DNA from 2 places in the Actinomadura chokoriensis genome. Region 2 is predicted to be linked to the other one. Evidence: riboswitches for the same ligand, from Rfam matches in the RefSeq annotation. Region 2 holds a riboswitch; the other holds the start of a gene.
What was found. A riboswitch is a leader RNA that binds a small molecule or an ion and turns the genes downstream of it on or off. The one in region 2 is predicted to bind glycine.

Region 1: another riboswitch for glycine. It lies ahead of gcvT (glycine cleavage system aminomethyltransferase GcvT); the one in region 2 lies ahead of gcvP (aminomethyl-transferring glycine dehydrogenase).

The regions. Positions count from the first base shown of each region.
Region 1 covers NZ_BAAAMW010000001.1:435,986-439,381, forward strand. The annotation lists gene ABFX46_RS02070 (M50 family metallopeptidase) at 1-1,253, opposite strand, end outside; gene ABFX46_RS02075 (hypothetical protein) at 1,503-1,841, shown strand; glycine riboswitch at 1,892-1,987, shown strand; glycine riboswitch at 1,992-2,080, shown strand; gene gcvT (glycine cleavage system aminomethyltransferase GcvT) at 2,154-3,290, shown strand; gene gcvH (glycine cleavage system protein GcvH) at 3,304-3,396, shown strand, end outside.
Region 2 covers NZ_BAAAMW010000007.1:30,794-34,189, reverse strand. The annotation lists gene gcvP (aminomethyl-transferring glycine dehydrogenase) at 1-1,285, opposite strand, end outside; glycine riboswitch at 1,345-1,456, opposite strand; glycine riboswitch at 1,457-1,551, opposite strand; gene ABFX46_RS17035 (lysylphosphatidylglycerol synthase transmembrane domain-containing protein) at 1,823-3,396, shown strand, end outside.

The sequences.
Region 1 (3,396 bases), on a different contig from region 2:
CCGCCCATGACGATCAGCACGACCGCCATCACGTACGTCACCGGGAGCGCCTTGGCGACGTCCACGTAGCCGGGGTCGGGCCTGCGGAAGACCTTGGCGAACGCCTTCTTGACCGCCTCCAGCAGGGCGCCGGCGATGTGGCCGCCGTCCAGCGGCAGCAGCGGGATGAGGTTGAACAGCCCGACCGCGAGGTTCAGCGACCCGAGCAGCATGACGAAGAACGACACCTTCTCGGCGGCGGTGTAGTCCTGGGAGGCGGCGACCTCGCCGCCGATCCGGCTGACGCCGACGACGCCGACCGGGCCGTTCGGGTCGCGCTTCTCATCGCTGAACGCGGCGTTCCAGACGCCGACCATCTTCTGCGGCATCCGCACCAGCGCGCCCGTGGTGCGCGCGGTCAGGTCGACCATCGTGCTCGCGACCGCGCCCGGGCCCTGCCGCTCCATCGCCTGGATCGGGGTGATGCCGAGGAACCCGACGTTGACCACCTTGTCGTGGTCCTTGAGGTCGTACATCTGGTTGCGGGTGATCGGGACGTTCAGCTTCACGTCCTGCCCACCGCGCTCGACGGTCATCGGGACCGTCCTGCCGCCGTTGTCGCGGATCAGGACCTGCAGCTTCTCGTAGTCGCCGTCGATCTTCCTGCCGTCGAACGCCACGATCCGGTCGCCGGCCTTGAGCCCGGCCTGCGCGGCCGGCGTCGGCTTCGCGTCCTTCGGGCACTCCGTCGTCTGGGACTGGCTGGCGGGCACCATGCATTCGAGGACCTCGCCGATGACCGGCTGCGACCGCATCGTGCCGATCCCCATCAGCAGGATCGCGAAGAACATCACCGAGAGCACCAGGTTCATCGCCGGGCCGCCGAACATGATGAGCAGCTTCTGCCACCACTTCTTGGCGTAGAAGACGCGGTCCTCGTCGCCGGGGCGGATCTCCTCCAGTGCGGCGCCGCGCGCCGACTCGATGAGGCCCTGCCACGGACCGGTGCTGATCTGCCGGACCTGCCCGGGGGCGTCGCCCTTGCGCGGCGGCAGCATCCCGATCATGCGGATGTAGCCGCCGAGCGGGATCCACTTGACGCCGTACTCGGTCTCGCCCTTGCGCTTGGACCACATGGTCGGGCCGAAGCCGACCATGAACTGGGTCGTCCGCACCTTGAAGAGCTTGGCGAAGGAGAAGTGGCCGAGCTCGTGCAGCGCGATGGACACCAGCAGGCCGAAGAACAGGATCAGCATCCCTGCCAGGTAGACCATCCGGCAATGCCCCTCAGCTCGGTGCACCCGCGCTCACCGCGGGTGATCTCGATGACCAAAACAGAGTACGCGAACGGCCCCGGTTCGGTTGAAGTCAACGCGTGGACGCGGCATCCCGGGCGCCTGCGAGCCCCCTTTGAGGCAGGGTGCTAAATCGTGCGCGCGTCATTGGCACGTGCCTGAATAGCCGGGCACCGCCCCACCCGCGCATCATGGGCCGATCTCACCCCCTGAGCACGGAGGTCCCCTGTGAAGCGCGGTCACGTAGGCGTGCTGGTGCTCGTGCTGGCGCTGAGCGGATGCGGCGGCTCCGACGGCGGGGACGCGGGCGCGTCGCCGCCGCCCTCACCGGCCGCCTCAGCACCGGCCTCGGCGCCGCCCGGCACGGCGCCCGGCAATACCGCCGCGACGCCGGTGCCCGAGGTGTCGCGGGCGACCGAGAGGTTCAACAACTGCATGCACGAGCAGGGGGTCGAGCTGCCGAGCCCGAACCCGTCGACCACGCCCGACAAGCAGGACCTCGAAAAGATCAAGGCGGCCCTGCGGGCGTGCGTGAAGTCGATGTCGGCGTCGCCGCCGGCGGGCTGACGGAGGGTGGTCGCAGGGCGGGGGCCGCTGCTAGATTGGCGGCCAGCCGACGACCCCGTGCGGGAGAGTCCCACGCAGCCGGTGTGGGACGCCGAAGGAGCAAATCCTCCCCGGAACCTCTCAGGCCCACGGACCGCACGGGTCAGGCGACCTCTGGAAAGCGGGGACCCGGTCCCCCGCCGAAGGTGAAAACCCGCCGCCCGGCGGCGGGTGAAGCTCTCAGGCGCAGATGACAGAGGGGGAGGCACCGCGACGCCCGGTGCGCGAGTGGGACGATGGACCACGCGCGCCCGCGACGAAGGAGCCGAACCGATGTCCGCCGACCCGTCCGCCGACCCGAAGACCACGCCGCTGCACGACGTCCACCGGGACCTCGGCGCGACCATGGTCGACTTCGCCGGGTACCTGATGCCGCTGCGCTACAAGAGCGAGACCGCCGAGCACGAGGCCGTCCGCACCGGCGCGGGGCTGTTCGACCTGTCGCACATGGGAGAGATCTTCCTGTCCGGGCCGGGCGCCGGTGCCGCGCTCGACTACGCGCTGGTCGGGAACCTGTCCTCGATGCCGGTCGGCAAGGCCCGCTACACGATGATCTGCGCGCCCGACGGTGGCGTCCTCGACGACCTGATCGTCTACCGGCTCGCCGACCGGGGGGTGGCGGGGCGTAGCCATGGGGGCGAAACACAGACCTTCATGGTCGTCGCGAACGCGGCGAACACCGCCGTCGTCCGGGACGCGCTGGTCGAGCGGGCCGCCGGCTACGAGGCCGCCGTCGACGACCGCACCGACGCCTACGGGCTGATCGCCCTGCAGGGCCCCCGCGCCCAGGAGATCCTCGAAGGCTTCACCGACGCGCCGGTCGCCGACCTCAAGTACTACGCCGTCCTCGCCGAACGCGTCGCGGGCGTCGACACCCTGATCGCCCGCACCGGCTACACGGGCGAGGACGGCTTCGAGCTCTTCGCGGACGCCTCCGACACCGCCGCGCTGTGGCGCGCGTTCGCCGCCGTGGACGGGGTCGTCCCGGCGGGGCTCGCAGCGCGCGACTCGCTGCGCCTCGAAGCGGGCATGCCGCTGTACGGCAACGAGCTGACCGCCGAGACGACGCCGTTCGAGGCGGGCCTCGGCCGGGTCGTGAAGCTGGACAAGGCCGTCGATTTCGTGGGCAAGACCACCCTGGCGGCGCAGGCGCAGACCCCGCCGGGCCGTAGGCTCGTGGGGCTGGTCGCGCGCGGGCGTCGCGCGCCGCGGAAGGGGTACCAGGTCGTCACGTCCGGCGGCACGCCGTGCGGGATCGTGACGAGCGGCGCCCCTTCCCCCACACTGGGCAGGCCGATCGCCCTGGCCTACCTCGACAGCGGCGTCGAGGACACGTCCCTGGCCGTGGACGTCCGCGGCCGCCCCGAGCCGGTGGACGTGGTCGACCTGCCCTTCTACAAGCGTTCCTGAAAGAGAGAGAATCGTGAGCGTTCCGGAGCAGCTCCGCTACAGCGAAGAGCACGAGTGGGTGTCCGGCCTCGGCGGCGAGGACGGCATCGTCACCGTCGGCATCACC
Region 2 (3,396 bases):
CGATCCCGACCCGGTCGGGGCCGTCCGGGCGCAGGTTGATCCCGCGCTCGCGGGCGGCGGCGACGACCTCGGCGGCCCGGCCGGGCACGCGGGCGAGGACGGTGTCGAAGAACGCGCCGTGCACGACCTCCACGCCGGCGGCGCGCAGCCCCGCGGCGATCTCGGCGGCGCGGCGGTGGGCGCGCTGCGCGATCGCGGCCAGCCCCTCGGGGCCGTGGTACACCGCGTACATGCTCGCCATCACGGCGAGGAGCACCTGGGCGGTGCAGATGTTGCTGGTGGCCTTCTCGCGGCGGATGTGCTGCTCGCGGGTCTGCAGCGCCAGCCGGTAGGCGGTCGCGCCGTCCGCGTCGACCGACACGCCGACGAGCCGTCCGGGCAGCTGCCGCTGGATGCCCTCGCCGACCGCCATGTAGCCGGCGTGCGGGCCGCCGAACCCGTAGGGGACGCCGAACCGCTGCGCGGACCCCACGGCGATGTCGGCGCCGGACTCCCCCGGCGGGCGCAGCAGCGTCAGCGCGAGCAGGTCCGCGGCCACGACGGCCTTGGCGCCGCGCTCGTGCGCCTGCGCGATGACCGGCGCGAGGTCGCGGACGGCCCCGGACGCGCCCGGGTACTGGAGCAGCACGCCGAAGAAGTCGCCGTCCGGCAGCCCGCCGGACAGGTCGGCGGTGACCACCTCGATGCCGAGCGGGACCGCGCGGGTCCGGACGACCTCGATCGTCTGCGGCAGCGCGTCGGCGTCGACGAGGAACGCCCCCGGCTCCCTGCGCTTGGACACGCGGTGCGCGAGCGCCATCCCCTCGGCGGCGGCGGTGCCCTCGTCCAGCATGGAGGCGTTCGCGACGGGCAGCCCGGTCAGGTCGGCGACCACCGTCTGGAAGTTCAGCAGCGCCTCGAGCCGGCCCTGCGAGATCTCCGGCTGGTAGGGCGTGTAGGCGGTGTACCAGCCGGGGTTCTCCAGGACGTTCCGCATGATCACGCCGGGCGTGGTCGTCCCGTGGTAGCCGAGCCCGATCATGGACGTCAGCACGGTGTTGCGGGACGCGAGCTCGCGGAGCCGGTCCAGCGCCGCGGTCTCGCTCAGCGCGGGCGGCAGGCCGAGCGGGCGGGCGGTGCGGATCGCGGCGGGGACCGCGGCGTCGATCAGCGCCTCGGCGCCGGAGTAGCCGATGGCGGCCAGCATCCGGGCCTGCTCGTCCGGGCCGGGGCCGATGTGCCGGTCGGCGAACGCCGAACGCGGATGCTGCGGCGCGGCCACGGGCGCGAAGAACTGGGCGGTCATGGAGGGCCTCCTGGCTGCTGCGGTCGCTCAGGTCCGCCGCCGGCACGGGCCGGCGGCAGGTCTCCCCCTCTGTCATCGGCACCTGAGAGCTTCACCCGCGCGGCGGGGTTTCCCCTTCGGTGAGCCGCCCTTCCCCGGCTGCGGGGATCGACGCCTGCTTTCCAGAGGTGCCTCGCCCGAGCGGTCCTTTTGCCTGAGAGGTTCCGGGGAGGTTGCCCCTTCGGCGCCCCACGCTGGCCGCGTGGGGTCTCTCCCGCACAGGGTCGACGGCATGTCCTAGGCGAAACCCTACCCAAAACCGGCTCCGGGCCGTCGTCCCGCCCCGGACACGGGTGCCGCCGCCGCCCTCCCCCGGGTCGTACCGGCCGGTACGATGTGCACACTCACCTGGGACAAGACGGACCTCGGGCCACGGGGGCGGAGATGGGGCTGCGGGGTGCACGCGCGACCGGCCGGACGCCGGCCCGGCACTCGACGCCGCGCCGCCGCTTCTGGGACGCTGATCACGATGACGGACGGTCGGGGCGGCGGTACGGCGTGACACAGACCCGCGACGGCATGGTGCGCCCGCGGCACGGCGCGACCGCCGGCGTGCCCGTCGACGAGCCCGCCCAGCCGGACCGGATCCGGCGGCCCGCCGACGCGATCAGGTTCGCCGGCTCGGTGGTGGGGCTGGCCGCGGTGATGCTGCTGGTGTCGATCGCGCAGCAGACCACGCACGGGTTGCAGACCGACATCGCGCAGGGCACCGCGCACGCGCCGCGGCTGCTGCTGACGCTGGCGACGCTGGTGTCCAGCTTCGGGGTGCTGGCGGTGCCGATCGCGTTCGCGGTCGAGCGGCTGTTCCACAAGGACGGGACGCGGGTCGCGATCGCGCTGCTGGCCGCCGTGATCGCGTTCGGCATCACCGTCGGGCTGGACGACCTGGTGGTGCGGGCGGCGCCCGGCGGCGTCCTCGACTCGCTGATCTGGGGCGGCACCGAGACCGCGCCCGTGCACACCGACATCGCGCCGGTCATCGCGTTCGTCAGCGCGGTCGGGATGGCGGGCCGCGCCCGCTGGCAGGCCGCGACCTGGACCATGATCGGGCTGGCGGCGCTGACCGGGCTGACCGCGTCCTACGCCTCCGTCGCCGCGCTCGCGGCCACCTACCTCCTCGGCCGCGCCATCGGCCACGGCACCCTGTACGCCGTCGGCACCCCGAACCCGCGCCCGACCGGGGCGGCGGTCGTCGCGTCGCTGGAGCGGCTCGGGCTGCGGCCGAAGCGGGGCGCGCGGCTGGACGAGCCGTCCGACGACACCGAGGACGGACGCCGCTACGGCGTCGTCCTGGCCTCGGGCGCCGCCGCCGGGTACGGCCCCCGCCCGCCGCTCGGCCGGAGCGCCCACGGCGAGTGGGACCTGGAGGTCCGCGTCCTGGACCGCGACCAGCAGACCGCCGGGCTGCTGTACCGGATCTGGCGGCTGCTGCGGCTGCGCGCCACCACGACCGGGCGCACGCTGCGGTCGCTGCGCCGGTCGCTGGAGCAGGAGTCGCTGATGGCGTACGCGGTGGACGCGGCGGGCGTCCGCACCCCGCGGCTCATCGGCACCTGCGAGGTCGGCACGGAGGCGGCGCTGCTGGCCTACGAGCGCGTGCCGGGGCGGCGGCTCGGCGACGTCCCGGACGAGGAGATCACCGACGATCTGCTGACCGACGTCTGGCGGCAGTTCCGGTCGCTGCAGGCGGGACGGCTCGCGCACCGGCGGCTGGAGGGCGGCGCGCTGCTCATCGGCGAGGACGGCCTCGCCTACGTCACCGACCTGCGCGCCGGCGAGACGGCGGCGGGCGACCTCGCGCTGCGGCTCGACCTGGCGCAGCTCCTCACCACGCTGGCGCTGCGGACCGGGCCGGAGCGGGCGGTGCGGACCGCCGCGGCCGTGCTGGGCGAGGAGGCCCTCGGCGCCGCGGTGCCGCTGCTGCAGCGGGTCGCGCTGTCCCGGGCGACGCGGCAGGCGCTGCGCCGCGACCGGGAGCCGCTGACCCGGATCCGGGAGCAGATCGTCCGGCTGAAGCCGGAGGTGGAGGCGGCGCCGGCCCGGCTGGAGCGGTTCCGCCCCCGGACGATCTT